Linked DNA regions of Sinorhizobium fredii. Each later gene encodes a partner of the first gene's protein in a complex. Links are inferred from orthologs where the notes say so. Each region holds a gene or a part of one and is shown in the gene's direction. Other genes may lie near its edges.

Region 1 (8,144 bases):
ACCGGGCGGCGGCCCGAGCCGAAGTTCTGGATGTTGACGGCAATGGCGCGCGCCAAGCCGGTGATGTCCACGCCCGGATGCTTGTAGAAGTTCTTGTCCTCGGCGGAGATGAAGGCTGCCTTGACGCGATCCGGTATCGCCTGGATCGGCAGATAGAGGCGGCGCTCGCGCGCATATTCGGCAATCAGCGCACCGTTTCCGGCGTGAAAGCGGGTCGTGACCGGCGGCGCGTACTTGGCGAGCACCTCATAGTCGGGCAGATCCTTGGTGATCGCGCCGAGATAGATCGCGACGGCTGCGGCGACCCCGAGCAGCAAAAACGCACCAATGCCGAAAAAATATCCTATCAGTCTGATCATCAGCCAGATACCGGTACCTTATTGTCCCATCGCCGGGTCGCCATTCGAAGGACCCACTGTCGCAAGCCAAGCGGCCGCGCCAACCGCTTTCGTCGGAAATCGGCCGGCACGACAGCTACACGCTTCGCGGGTTCCCTCATATGGCGAGGAAACTCAAGCTTCAACATCGTTTCCCAACAAATTGGGATGCCCTTCCCCCAAAGGCCTGGATTGTGAGTAAAATAGGGCTGGTGGTCGTTTATACCGTGCGCATCTCGCTGAAAAGCATATCGCTGTTACGCCGGCGACACAAATCACATCCCTCCCGTCGCTGCCTTCGGAAGGCTTCACCCGCCGTTCGCAACCGCCGTCTGGCGATAGCGCCCGACGGCGACGGCCAGCAGCTCCGACACTTTCTTGCGCCATGCCGGATCGAGCAATTGCTTCTCGTCCTCCTTGTTCGACAGGAAGCCGAGTTCGAGCAGGATCGACGGGACGTCCGGCGCCTGCAGGACGCGGAAGCCGGCATGGCGGTGGGGATTGTTGATCAGCTTGATCTGCCCTTCGAAGGATGAGACGACGCTGCGCGCCAAGTTGACTGAAAATGCCTGGGTTTCGCGGCGGGTGAGATCGATCAGGATGTCCGCGACCTCCGCCGGCTCGCTTTCGAGCGGAATGCCGGCGATCTCGTCGGAAAGGTTTTCGCGGGCCGCCAGGTCGGCCGCGAGGTGGTCGGAGGCCTTGTCTGAGATGGTATAGACCGTGGCGCCGCGGATATCCTTCTGCCTCAGCGTGTCGGCGTGGACGGATATGAACAGGTTGGCACTCCTCTGCCGGGCCATCTGGACACGCTGCGGCAAGGACAGAAACTCGTCGCCGGCCCGCGTCAGAAAGGCCTCTATGCCGGGCTCGCGGTTGAGCGTCGCCACAAGATCGCGCGCAAAGGCGAGCGTAACGTGCTTCTCCTCCGTCTTGGTGACGCTGCCGATGGCGCCGGTGTCGATGCCGCCGTGCCCGGCATCGACGGCAACCACGAAGGCGCCCGGAGCTTTCGCCGGCGCGGGGGCGGGACGGTCGGTCTTGGCGGTGCGCGCCGTTCCCGTCCATTGCTGGTCGCCGAGGAGCTTGTCGAAGCGGGCCTTGTCGATCTTCTCGGCATCGATGATCAGGCGGAAGCCCTTGCCGTCTTCCTCCGGCTTCACTTCCGCGTGGGTGACCTCGGTCGGCCCTTTGGCGGAGAGCACCAGCCGCGAAGCCCCTGCCCCCATTCCGCCATAGCGGATGGCATCGAAGAGACCGCGTGGCTCGAGGCTCTCCGGCTTCAGGCCGAAGGATGTCTCCGGCAGGTCGACGATGACGCGAACCGGATTTGCGACGTAGTGAATGGAGAATTCGGGATTGCGATCGAATTCGATCACGATCCGCGTCCGCGCGTCGTCGCCGGCTACCCGCGCCCCGTAAGCCAGCAAGGGGGCGGCATCATCGGCCGCACCGGCAACAGCGGGCAACAGGATGGACATCGCCGCAAAGAGGACGGCAAACACGGGTGCGACGCGACGCGACAGCCTCTTTGAATGCGGCAAATGCCGCTCTGTTGCGGAACGCTTCACCCGGGCTCCCCCATCGTCATTCGAAATCCGGCTCAGGGCCTCAGGAACCGCCACCGTCACTGTCCACCAATGAACCCTCATGGTTAACCAAACCTTGCCGCGGCGCCACCCAAGGTGACGAATGCGGACCGGTTCGAAACCGATGCAATGGTTCCTGAACACAAGATTTCACCCGGGCAAGCGAATCGATCAATATTGTGGCGGCAAAGGCTTTTCCCTTGCCAATGTGACATAGAAACCATAAAAGCGTCACAAGGAGAAAGTGTTGACGGGATAGAATCGTCGGCCGGGCAGCCGGAGCTTCGAGAAGCTTGGCGCCAGGGAAGTGATCGAGCCGGAACAGCCGGTTGCAACCGTATCATGCTTCCGCGGCCGCAGGTGTTCATCCGCCGTCGCTGCATTTCCTCTCGTACACTGGATCGCAGTTTCCGGCGGTGGCCGGAGTTCTTGATGGTGATTTTCACCGACTGCCCGCAAGCGGGCGTATTCATCGGACCTCCCCTCGAGGTCCAGGACATTGGCATTCTTGTTTGGTCTTTGATGTGACTCAGCAGCATCGGTCAGGAGTAAAGAGGCCCCGGGACGAGATCGTTCCGGCTGCCGTCTGGCTGCTGCACCATCACCTGCGCCAAACAGGACCTTTCACATCCGGCGCAGCTTCCGACGAGTTCGACAGCCTTCCAAGCGAAGTGCCTCTGTCTGCCGTTGCCCTGCGCCGAGGAGCAGAGCTTAGATGGCAGAGAAAATGCTTATCGATGCGTCTCACTCAGAGGAGACGCGCGTCGTTGTCGTTCGCGGGAACCGCATAGAAGAATTCGATTTCGAATCGGAACATAAGAAGCAAATCCGCGGCAATATCTATCTGGCCAAGGTGACCAGAGTGGAGCCGTCGCTGCAGGCGGCCTTCGTCGATTATGGCGGCAATCGCCACGGCTTCCTGGCCTTCGCCGAAATTCACCCCGACTACTATCAGATCCCCCTCGCCGACCGTCAGGCGCTGTTGAAGGCGGAAGCCGAAGAGGCCCGCCGCGAGGACGACGTCGAGCCGGTCGAGACCGCAGACGAGCAAACCGTCGCGCCGACAAGGGACGAGGCTCCGGCTGAAGAAGCCGCCGCGGCCGAACCGGAAACGGAAGTCAAGGCAGAGGCGGAGAAGCCGAAGGCCAAGCCGAAGCGCACGCGCCGGGCGAAAGCCAAGGCCAGCGAACAAAAGGAAGAGGCGCAGGGCGACGCCGAGGCGAGTGATGAGGGCAGCAGCGGCGAAATGGCCGCGATGGTCGACGTCGACTCGATCTCCGAGGACGTCGATGCGCGCCGCCGCCGCGACGATGATGACGACGATGACGACGGCCATGACGGCGAGAAGGAAATCATCGAGTCTGTCGGCGCAGAAGATGCGATGGAAGAGGTTCCGGACCGGCAGGTCCGCAAGCCGCGAAAGCAGTACCGCATCCAGGAAGTGATCAAGCGCCGGCAGATCCTGCTCGTCCAGGTCGCGAAGGAAGAACGCGGCAACAAGGGCGCGGCGCTCACCACCTATCTTTCGCTCGCGGGCCGCTATTCGGTGCTGATGCCGAACACGGCGCGCGGCGGCGGCATCTCCCGCAAGATCACCAACTTGCAGGACCGCAAGCGCCTCAAGGAAATCGCCCGCGGTCTCGACGTGCCGCAGGGCATGGGCGTGATCCTGCGCACCGCTGGCGCCAACCGCACCAAGGTCGAGGTCAAACGCGACTTCGAATATCTGATGCGGCTGTGGGAGAACGTCCGCACGCTGACCTTGAACTCCACCGCCCCCTGCCTCGTCTATGAGGAAGGCAGCCTGATCAAGCGTTCGATCCGCGACCTCTACAACAAGGATATCAGCGAGATCATCGTCTCCGGCGAAGAGGGCTACAAGGAAGCCAAGAGCTTCATGAAGATGCTGATGCCGAGCCACGCGAAGGTCGTGCAGCCCTATCGCGACGTGCATCCGATCTTCTCGCGTTCCGGCATCGAAGCCCAGCTCGACCGCATGCTGCAGCCGCAGGTGACGCTGAAGTCGGGCGGCTATATCATCATCAACCAGACCGAGGCGCTTGTCTCGATCGACGTGAACTCCGGTCGCTCGACCCGCGAGCATTCGATCGAGGATACCGCGCTGCAGACCAACCTGGAGGCGGCCGAGGAAGTCGCGCGCCAACTGCGTCTTCGCGACCTTGCCGGCCTGGTGGTCATCGACTTCATCGACATGGAAGAAAAGCGCAACAACCGCGCCGTCGAGAAGAAGCTTAAGGACTGCCTGAAGAACGACCGGGCGCGCATCCAGGTCGGCCGCATCTCGCATTTCGGCCTGCTTGAAATGTCGCGCCAGCGCATCCGCGCCTCGGTGCTCGAAAGCACGATGCAGTCCTGCCCGCATTGCAACGGCACGGGCCACGTTCGCTCGCAGTCTTCCGTCGCGCTGCATGTGCTGCGCGGTATCGAGGAACATCTGCTAAAGAACACCACGCACGACATCGCGGTCCGCACGATCCCGGAAATCGCGCTCTACCTTCTCAATCAGAAGCGCGGCACGATCACCGACTATGAGCGGCGCTTCGGCGTCTCGATCATCATCGAGGCGGACGCGCATGTCGGCGCCCAGCACTTCGCGATCGACAGAGGCGATCCGGTCGAGAATCCGGTGAAGATCGAGCAGCTTCTGCATTTCGAGCCGGAGCCGGAAGAAGAAGAAGAAGAAGAAGACATCGTCATCGAGGAGGATCTGGACGAGGAGGAAGCGGAAGAGACCGCGGCCGAGCGTCCGGGACAGCCGAAGGCGCAGGCCTCCGACGACCAGGGCGGCCGCAAGCGCAAGCGCCGTCGCCGGCGGCGCGGCAAGGGTGCCGGCCACGGACCGGAATCGGTCGCGGCGGAAGCCGGAGACGCGCTTGATGGCGCGGCTGACGAAGGCGACGAGTCCGAGGACGAAGGCGAGGTCCAGGATGCCTTGACGGCAGACGGGGATCAGAAGCGCAAGCGTCGCCGTCGCGGCAAGCGGGGCGGCCGCCGCAACCGGCCAGAAGCCGAAGGTGAGGCCGCTCTTGCTGCAGAGTCCGATGACGAGCCGGCCGATGCCGAAGAGGCAGCGGACGCCAACGACGCCGATGCAGCTGCCGCCGCGGCCGTCGAACAGGTCGTGAATGCGGCGTCTGTCAAGGCCGAGACTCCCGCTGCCGAAGCCAAGCCGGCGAAACCGAAGCGCAGCCGCAAGAAAGCCGTGGCCGCCGAGGCACCGGCGGAAAATGCCGACACGGCGGCCGAACAGGCTGTCGAAGCGCAGCCGGATGAAACCGGTCCTGCTCAAGTCGAGGAAGCGGTTGCAGACCTGGAGGCCGGCAAGCCCGCACGGACGACGATTGCTTCCGAGCCCGTGGTCACATCGAATGTGGCCAAGGCCGACAGCAGCGAAGAAGAGGCAGCCAAGCCGAAAAAAGGCGGCTGGTGGCAGCGCCGCGGCTTCTTCTGAGAAAGCATAGGCTTACCAAGCAAAAGGCCCGGAACATTCCGGGTCTTTTTTGTTACTACATGCCTCCTTAAATCGACCTCGATTTAGGGAGGCATGCAGTAATTCAAAGTGCTACAGGGACCTTTGCGCGTCTGATAAGACGCGCGGCGCTGTAGTAGCGGTCGACGCGCCCGACCCGAAGGCGGTTATTTCAACCAATGCGCAATGCGGTCCATCGCTTCGGCCATTTCGGCGGGCGCGCCGGCATAGGAAAAACGCATGCTGCGATGCCCTTCGAGCGGATCGAAATCGAAGCCGGGCGTGGCGGCGACATTGATCTCGGCGAGCATGCGACGGGCGAAGGCCATGCTGTCGTTGGTGAAGCGGCTGACGTCGACATAGGCATAGAAGGCGCCGTCCATCGGTGAAGCGATCGAAAAGCCCATCTCCGGCAAACGCGTCAGCAGGAGGTCGCGATTGGCGGCATAGGCCCGCTTGTAACCATCCAATTCCTCATGCGCGCCGAGGGCGGCCTCCGCGGCAACCTGGGAGAGCTCCGGCGGCGAAATATAGAGGCTCTGGGCAATGCGCTCGAAGACACGCACCTGAGCCTCCGGCAGCACCATCCAGCCGATGCGCCAGCCGGTCATACAATAATATTTCGAAAACGAATTGATGACGACCGCATCGTCGGCGATCTCGAGGACCGAGGTCTCCTCGCCGGCAAAGGTCAGCCCGTGATAGATCTCGTCGGAGATGAAAGCGATCGATCGGGCGCGGCAATAGTCGGCGAGCGCCTTGAGACGCTCCCTTCCCGTGACTGTGCCGGTCGGGTTTGCAGGGCTGGCAAGAAGCACCCCCTTCAGAGGCTTGCCGGCCTGCGCCGCCGCCCGCTCCAGGCTTTCGGGCGTGAGCGTAAACCCTGTATCGGCGTTGGCTTCGATCTCGACCACGCTCAGGCCGAGCGCGGCCATGATATTGCGGTAGGCAGGATACCCGGGCCGCGCGATGGCGACGCAATCGCCCGGATCGAAGAGAGCCAGGAAGGCCAGATTGAAGCCCGCGGAGGAGCCGGTGGTGATCGCAACCCGCTGCGGATCAAGCGCGATGCCGTGGCGGCTCTGATAGTGGGCGGCGATTGCCCGCTTCAGCGAGAGGGTCCCGAGGGCGTCGGTATAGCCGAGGCGGCCGTGCTCCAGCGCCCGCCGCGCCGCCTCCAGCGCGGCCTTTGGGGCGGGATGGGCCGGCTGGCCGACCGCCATCGAGATGACGGGATGGCCGGCATCGCGGCGACGCGTCGCTTCCGCCAATACATCCATGGCATGGAACGGTTCGACGGCGCTGCGTTTCGACATCTGTGCCAATGGCTGACCCTCGCAAGTTGACTGGACGCCCGCCCTTTGCCCGATCGCTGCACGCTTCACAAGTATGGGAGCGCCGCAATTCGGCAGATTTTGCCGTTTCGTTTCGCGCCCGCGCACCCTATGCTCGCTTTCGACGGCAGGCTCGCTATCGTCGTTGTCTATGAAGATGCGTTGACGCGGCAGTGCGAAATGGGCGACAGACAGGTACGAGAAGACAACGAGGGAATGATGACGCTCAGGAAGAAGATGATTGCCGCCGGAGCGCTGATCGCGCTTGCAGCCGGCATTGCCCTGCCCCAATCCGCGGCGGCGCTCGATGCAAAGCAGAAGGAAGAGATCGGCGCCTTCATCAAGGAATATCTCATCGCCAATCCGGAAATCATGCTGGAAGTGCAGGAAGCCCTGTCCGCCAAGCAGCGCGCCAAGCAGCAGGAAGCTTCGCAAGCGGCGATCGCCAAGAACGAAAAGGCGATCTTTAATTCCGCCTACGACGTTACGCTCGGTAACCCCAAGGGCGACATCACCATCGTCGAATTCTTCGACTATAATTGCGGCTACTGCAAACGGGCGCTGTCGGACATGGACGAGATCATCGCCAACGACAAGAATGTCCGTTTTGTCTTGAAGGAACTCCCGATTCTCGGCCCCGACTCGCTTGCCGCGCACAAGGTCAGCGCCGCCTTCCGCTCGATCGCGCCGGAGAAATACGGCGACTTCCACCGCGCCCTGCTCGGCGCCGAGGAGCGGGCGACGGAGGAAACGGCGATCGCCGTTGCCGCCAAGCTCGGCGTTACCGAAGAGCAATTGCGCGACAAAATGGAAGACGATCCGAATGACGCCGCGGTGCGCGAAGCCTACATGCTCGCCAACGATCTCGGCATCACCGGCACCCCCTCCTACGTCATCGGCAACGAGGCGGTTTACGGCGCCGTCGGCGCCGCCGAAATCACCGGGAAGGTCGCCAACATGCGCGAGTGCGGCAAGACCACCTGCTGACAGCCGAAGCGGAACGCGTCACGTCGTTCAGCCTTTCCCATCCGCCTATGACTTGTGGACAAATCCCCCGGGAGACCGGGGGGCTTTCCCTCGCCGAACCATCGGTCTATAGGTAACCCTCCCATCATCGGACCGGAATCCCTTATGCCCTCGACGATTTTTGTGCTGAACGGCCCAAACCTGAATGCCCTCGGCAAGCGCGAACCAGGCATCTACGGCGGCCAGACCCTGGCCGATATCGAGGCGATGTGCAAAGCGGAGGGGAAGCTCCTGGGCTTCGACGTCGATTTCCGCCAATCCAACATCGAAGGCGTGCTGGTCGACTGGCTGCACGAGGCCGGCGAAAAGGCCGCCGGCGTCGCCATCA
Region 2 (5,329 bases), 1.2 Mb from region 1 along the record:
TGCGTCGAAAGGGATGCACGGCGCTGTAGAATTCTCTCTCCACGGGCGCCGTAGGCGCAGTCTGGAGATGTCCAGCGAGCCGGATGGGCCGGTATCGCGGATCAACCGATGGCCCGTCATGGGGCAGGATTGCAGGATGCTTCGGCGCCTGCTTGCCGAAGCGCTTCCATACGGGTGAGCGCGGCAAAGCGGTGAGCGGCCGGTACTGTTTGAAGCCTCCCGTTGTCTTGCCCGTGATGCGCCACACCAAGCGGCAACAAGATCGTCTGCGCTGCAACAGCCGCGGACGGTCTCCCGCACACGAAGGACAGAACATGTTCGAGACCCACAAGGTAGAAATCGAATGGGCTGGGCGTCCGCTCAAGCTCGAAACCGGCAAGATCGCCCGCCAGGCGGACGGCGCCGTTCTCGCCATCTACGGCGAAACCGTCGTCTTGGCCACGGTTGTTTCCGCCAAGGCGCCGAAGCCCGGTCAGGACTTCTTCCCGCTGACCGTCAACTACCAGGAAAAGACCTATGCCGCCGGCAAAATCCCCGGCGGTTACTTTAAGCGTGAAGGCCGTCCGAGCGAAAACGAGACGCTCGTCTCGCGCCTGATCGACCGTCCGATCCGCCCGCTCTTCCCGGAAGGCTACAAGAACGACACCCAGGTGATCGTCACGGTCATGCAGCATGACCTTGAAAACAACCCGGACGTTGTCTCGATGGTGGCCGCCTCTGCGGCGCTGACACTCTCCGGCATTCCCTTCATGGGCCCGATCGGCGGCGCCCGCGTCGGCTACATCAACGGCCAGTACGTGCTCAATCCCCACCTCGACGAGATGGAGGAATCGACGCTCGATCTCGTCGTCGCCGGCACCCAGGAAGCCGTGCTGATGGTCGAGTCCGAAGCCAAGGAGCTGCCGGAAGACGTCATGCTCGGCGCCGTGGTTTTCGGCCAGAAGGGCTTCCAGCCGGTCATCGACGCGATCATCAAGCTCGCCGAAGTGGCCGCCAAGGAGCCGCGCGAGTTCGAGCCGGAAGACCATTCCGCGCTTGAAAACGCCATGCTTTCAATCGCCGAGGACGAGCTGCGCAACGCCTACAAGATCACCGAGAAGGCCGCACGCTATGCCGCCGTCGACGCCGTCAAGGCCAAGGTGAAGGAGCACTTCCTGCCGGAAGGCATCGAGAACCCGGCCCACTCGGCCGAGGAAATCGCCTCTGTCTTCAAGCACCTGCAGGCCAAGATCGTCCGCTGGAACATCCTCGACACCCAGAGCCGCATCGATGGCCGCGACCTCGTCACGGTTCGCCCGATCGTCGCCGAAGTCGGCCTCCTGCCGCGTACCCACGGCTCGGCGATCTTCACCCGCGGTGAAACGCAGGCGATCGTCGTCGCCACGCTCGGCACCGGCGAAGACGAGCAGTATGTCGATTCCTTGACCGGCATGTACAAGGAAAATTTCATGCTGCACTACAACTTCCCGCCCTTCTCGGTCGGCGAGACGGGCCGCATGGGTTCTCCGGGCCGCCGCGAAATCGGCCACGGCAAGCTCGCCTGGCGCGCCATCCACCCGATGCTGCCGACGGCGGAGCAGTTCCCCTATACGCTGCGCGTCGTTTCCGAAATCACCGAGTCGAACGGCTCCTCCTCGATGGCAACCGTCTGCGGCACCTCGCTGGCACTGATGGATGCGGGCGTGCCGCTCGCCAAGCCGGTCGCCGGCATCGCCATGGGCCTGATCAAGGAAGATGACCGCTTCGCCGTTCTCTCCGACATTCTCGGTGACGAGGACCATCTCGGCGACATGGACTTCAAGGTGGCCGGTACCGAAGCCGGTATCACCTCGCTGCAGATGGACATCAAGATCGAGGGCATCACCGAAGAGATCATGGGCGTTGCGCTCAACCAGGCCAAGGGTGGCCGCCTGCACATTCTCGGCGAAATGGCCAAGGCCATTTCCGAGAGCCGCGGCCAGCTCGGGGAATTCGCGCCGCGCATCGAGGTGATGAACATTCCGGTCGACAAGATCCGCGAAGTCATCGGCTCGGGCGGCAAGGTCATCCGCGAAATCGTCGAGAAAACCGGCGCCAAGATCAACATCGAGGACGACGGCACCGTCAAGATCGCTTCGTCGTCGGGCAAGGAGATCGAGGCGGCGCGCAAGTGGATCCACTCGATCGTCGCCGAGCCGGAGGTCGGCCAGATCTATGAGGGCACGGTCGTCAAGACCGCCGATTTCGGCGCCTTCGTCAACTTCTTCGGCGCCCGTGACGGCCTCGTCCACATTTCGCAGCTCGCCTCCGAGCGCGTCGCCAAGACGACCGATGTCGTCAAGGAAGGCGACAAGGTCTGGGTCAAGCTGATGGGCTTTGACGAGCGCGGCAAGGTCCGCCTCTCCATGAAGGTCGTCGACCAGGCGACCGGCAAGGAGATCGTCGCCGAAAAGGGCGACAAGTCCGACAAGAAGGACGGCGGCGAAGCGGCCGAATAAGCCGGCTTCAGTTCAATCCAACTCGGGGCGCGGAGCAGATCGCTTCGCGCCCTTTCTCGTAAGCGCGGGACAAGACTCTCCCTGTGAGGCGGCCCGCACTCGACCGACAGATTTGCTAACGGAAACATCCATGAGCCGCGACGCGCTGAAAACCCTGTTCTATCCCTTCGAGACCGGCGTCATCGATCCGCCGGGGGAGGGCGAGCGCGTCCTGTTTCTCGGTGCGGAAGCGGGCTACAGGCTGCCGGAAGGCTTTGCCGCATCGATGCTGGCCGTCCAGCCGCTCAAATCCCTGTATCGCGCTCTGGAAGCTGCACGGGCCGAAGCGGCGCCGGTCGCCTCGGGCGAGGACTACGACGCAGCACTGGTGCTCTGCGGCAAGCACAAGGGCGAGAACGAGGACCGCATTGCCGAGGCGCTGAAACGCACCCGGGACGGCGCCCTCATCGTCGTCGCCGGCGGCAAGGAGGACGGTATCCAGCCGCTGCGCAAGAAGATCGACAAGTTCGGCTGGGAAGGCGATTCGATGCCGAAATATCACGGCGTCGCCTTCTGGTTCACGCGGCCGGAGGACGCCTCCGAGGCCGTGTCGAAGCTCGCCAAGGTCCCCGTGCGCGTCGACGGCCTGTTCGAGGCGGCGCCGGGCATGTTCTCGCACGACCGCGTCGATGCCGGCTCGGAACTGCTCGCCTCCCGCCTGCCGCGCGAGTTCAGCGGCCATGCTGCGGATTTCGGCGCCGGCTGGGGTTATCTCTCGGTAAAGCTTGCCGAGGCCTCGCCGGGCCTCAAGGGCATCGACCTGTTCGAGGCGGATCACAATTCCCTGGAGGCGGCGCGGGCCAACATGGCGGCGAACGCTTCGTCGACGCCGGCGCGCTTCTACTGGCACGATCTGACGAGCGAAGAAACACGCGACAAATACGACCTGATCGTCATGAACCCGCCCTTCCACGAGGGCCACGCGGCGGAGCCCGCTCTCGGCGCGGCGATGATCAAGGCAGCCGCCAAGGCCCTGAAGCAGGGTGGCCGGCTGATGCTGGTCGCCAATCGCGGCCTGCCTTATGAACAGGTCCTGGCGGAAGCCTTCAAGGAAAGCGGCGAAACCTGCCGGAATGCGCGCTTCAAGGTGCTTTGGGCGAAGCGCTGACGGCGCATTTGCCCGCGTCACCGCATCGGCAGGCGGGCTTCAAATCGACAGCTCGAGCGCCTTTTCCTTTTCGATATAGGCGCGCTGCTGGTCGGTGATGTAATCGCGCACGATCGGCGCCGCGTCGCGCGAGCGCGACAGCTGCATGTGGAAGACGAGCTGGCTGCCGGTGCGGAACATCATCTCTGCGCTGATCAGGTAGAACTCCCACATCCTTGCGAAGCGCTCGTCATACATGGCGATCACCTTGTCGCGATTTTCTTCGAAGCGCGCGCCCCAATGGGCAAGCGTCGTCGCGTAGTGAACGCGCAGGAATTCGAGGTCGCTCACCCACAGGCTGTTGCGCTCGACCACCTCGAAGACTTCCGACAAAGCGGGCGAATAGGCGCCCGGGAAGATGTACTTCCTGAGCCACGGGCTCGCCATGCCGGGCGGGCTCATATGGCCGATCGAATGCAGCACCGCGAGACCGTCGTCTCGCATCAGCGCGTTCAGCTTCTTGAAGAATTCGTCGTAGTGATGAACGCCGACATGCTCGAACATGCCGACCGAAACGATGCGGTCGAAGGGACCTTCGACATCGCGATAGTCCTTCAGCTCGAAACGCACCCGGTCGGCAAGGCCGGCGGCGCGAGCCCGCTCGGAGGCGAGCGCCTGCTGCTCCTTTGACAGTGTGACGCCGAGGACCTCGACATTCTCGAGCGCAGCGAGATAGAGCGCTAGGTCGCCCCAGCCGCAGCCGATGTCGAGCACTTTCATGCCGGGCTTCAGGCAGAGTTTCGCGGCGAGCAGCCTGAGCTTGTTGCGCTGTGCCGCCTCCAGCGTCTCGTCCGGCGCGCGGAAATAGGCGCAGGAATAGAGCATGTTCTCGTCGAGGAAGAGCTTGTAGAACGCGTTGCCGAGATCGTAGTGATGGGCGACGTTCTGCTGCGCCTTGCCCTTTGGGTTTGCCTGCTGGCGCTTGCGAAACCGCATCTTGATCGCCCGCAGCAGCTTCTGGATCGGGTAGGAGCCGAGCGACAGCCGGTTTATCGAGAAGAGGGTGAGGAAGTCTCGAAGCGTCGATCCCTCCTCGAAGCGCATCGTCCCGTCCATATAGGCCTCGCCGGCGGCGAGTTCGGCATTGAGGACGAGGCTGCGGTAGAGCCGCTTGTCGGTGAGTCGCATCGTGACGCTCGGCCCCGGCTCGCCCGAAAAGACGTGCCTTTTGCCGTCGGCATCGATCACGGTCAGCGTGCCCTTGCGGATGAAGGCTTTCATCATATGCGACAGTGGAAACATGCAATCCCTCGATCTCGTCCCGCCTACAGCGCCGCGCGTCCTTTCAGACGCGCAAAAGGACGCTGTACCGCTTTGAACCTATGCATCGTGCTTTCCGAAAATCGATCCCGATTTTCGCGCCGATGCACTACAGCGCCGCGCGTCTTATCAGACGCGCAAAGGTCGCTGTAGCACTTTGAATTGCTGCATGTCTTTGTCCTTAAATCGAGGTCGATTTAAGGAGACATGCAGTAGGCGGGCGGCAGTTGACCCTAAACAGCGCGCCTCCAAAATGCACGCTCAATTTTGCAGGTCTTGCTCACTCGCATCCTGAGTTGTGAGTCGCGACAAAAAAGGCGGCAGGTAACCCGCCGCCCCTGTTATACAGCGCTCTCAGGACGTGCCTCAGTCCTTGGCGCGCTCGACGTAGGAGCCGTCTTCCGTC

The links. The genes of interacting proteins can lie anywhere in the genome.
Region 2: the proteins of NXT3_RS07020 (region 1) and pnp are in contact, whole or in part, in a cryo-EM structure (PDB 9QH0), measured with the Escherichia coli proteins. The link is inferred for Sinorhizobium fredii from one-to-one orthologs.

Annotation. Positions count from the first base shown.
Region 1 is NZ_CP024307.1:1,454,305-1,462,448, reverse strand. What follows is about bases 2,363-5,638. They hold NXT3_RS07020 (Rne/Rng family ribonuclease), read left to right. Parts: upstream 2,363-2,681; coding sequence 2,682-5,438; downstream 5,439-5,638. Other genes in these bases: NXT3_RS07015 (pyridoxal phosphate-dependent aminotransferase), read right to left, coding at 5,624-5,638. Outside these bases: NXT3_RS07035 (penicillin-binding protein 1A), read right to left, coding at 1-359; NXT3_RS07030 (N-acetylmuramoyl-L-alanine amidase), read right to left, coding at 686-1,858; more of NXT3_RS07015, read right to left, coding at 5,639-6,781; NXT3_RS07010 (DsbA family protein), read left to right, coding at 7,010-7,777; aroQ (type II 3-dehydroquinate dehydratase), read left to right, coding at 7,922-8,144. UniProt on the Escherichia coli protein: Endoribonuclease that plays a central role in RNA processing and decay. Required for the maturation of 5S and 16S rRNAs and the majority of tRNAs. Also involved in the degradation of most mRNAs.
Region 2 is NZ_CP024307.1:241,240-246,568, forward strand. Bases 1-2,895 are described here. They hold pnp (polyribonucleotide nucleotidyltransferase), read left to right. Parts: upstream 1-314; coding sequence 315-2,477; downstream 2,478-2,895. Other genes in these bases: NXT3_RS01130 (class I SAM-dependent methyltransferase), read left to right, coding at 2,608-2,895. Outside these bases: more of NXT3_RS01130, read left to right, coding at 2,896-3,624; cfa1 (cyclopropane-fatty-acyl-phospholipid synthase), read right to left, coding at 3,664-4,905; efp (elongation factor P), read right to left, coding at 5,290-5,329. UniProt on the Escherichia coli protein: Involved in mRNA degradation. Catalyzes the phosphorolysis of single-stranded polyribonucleotides processively in the 3'- to 5'-direction. Also involved, along with RNase II, in tRNA processing.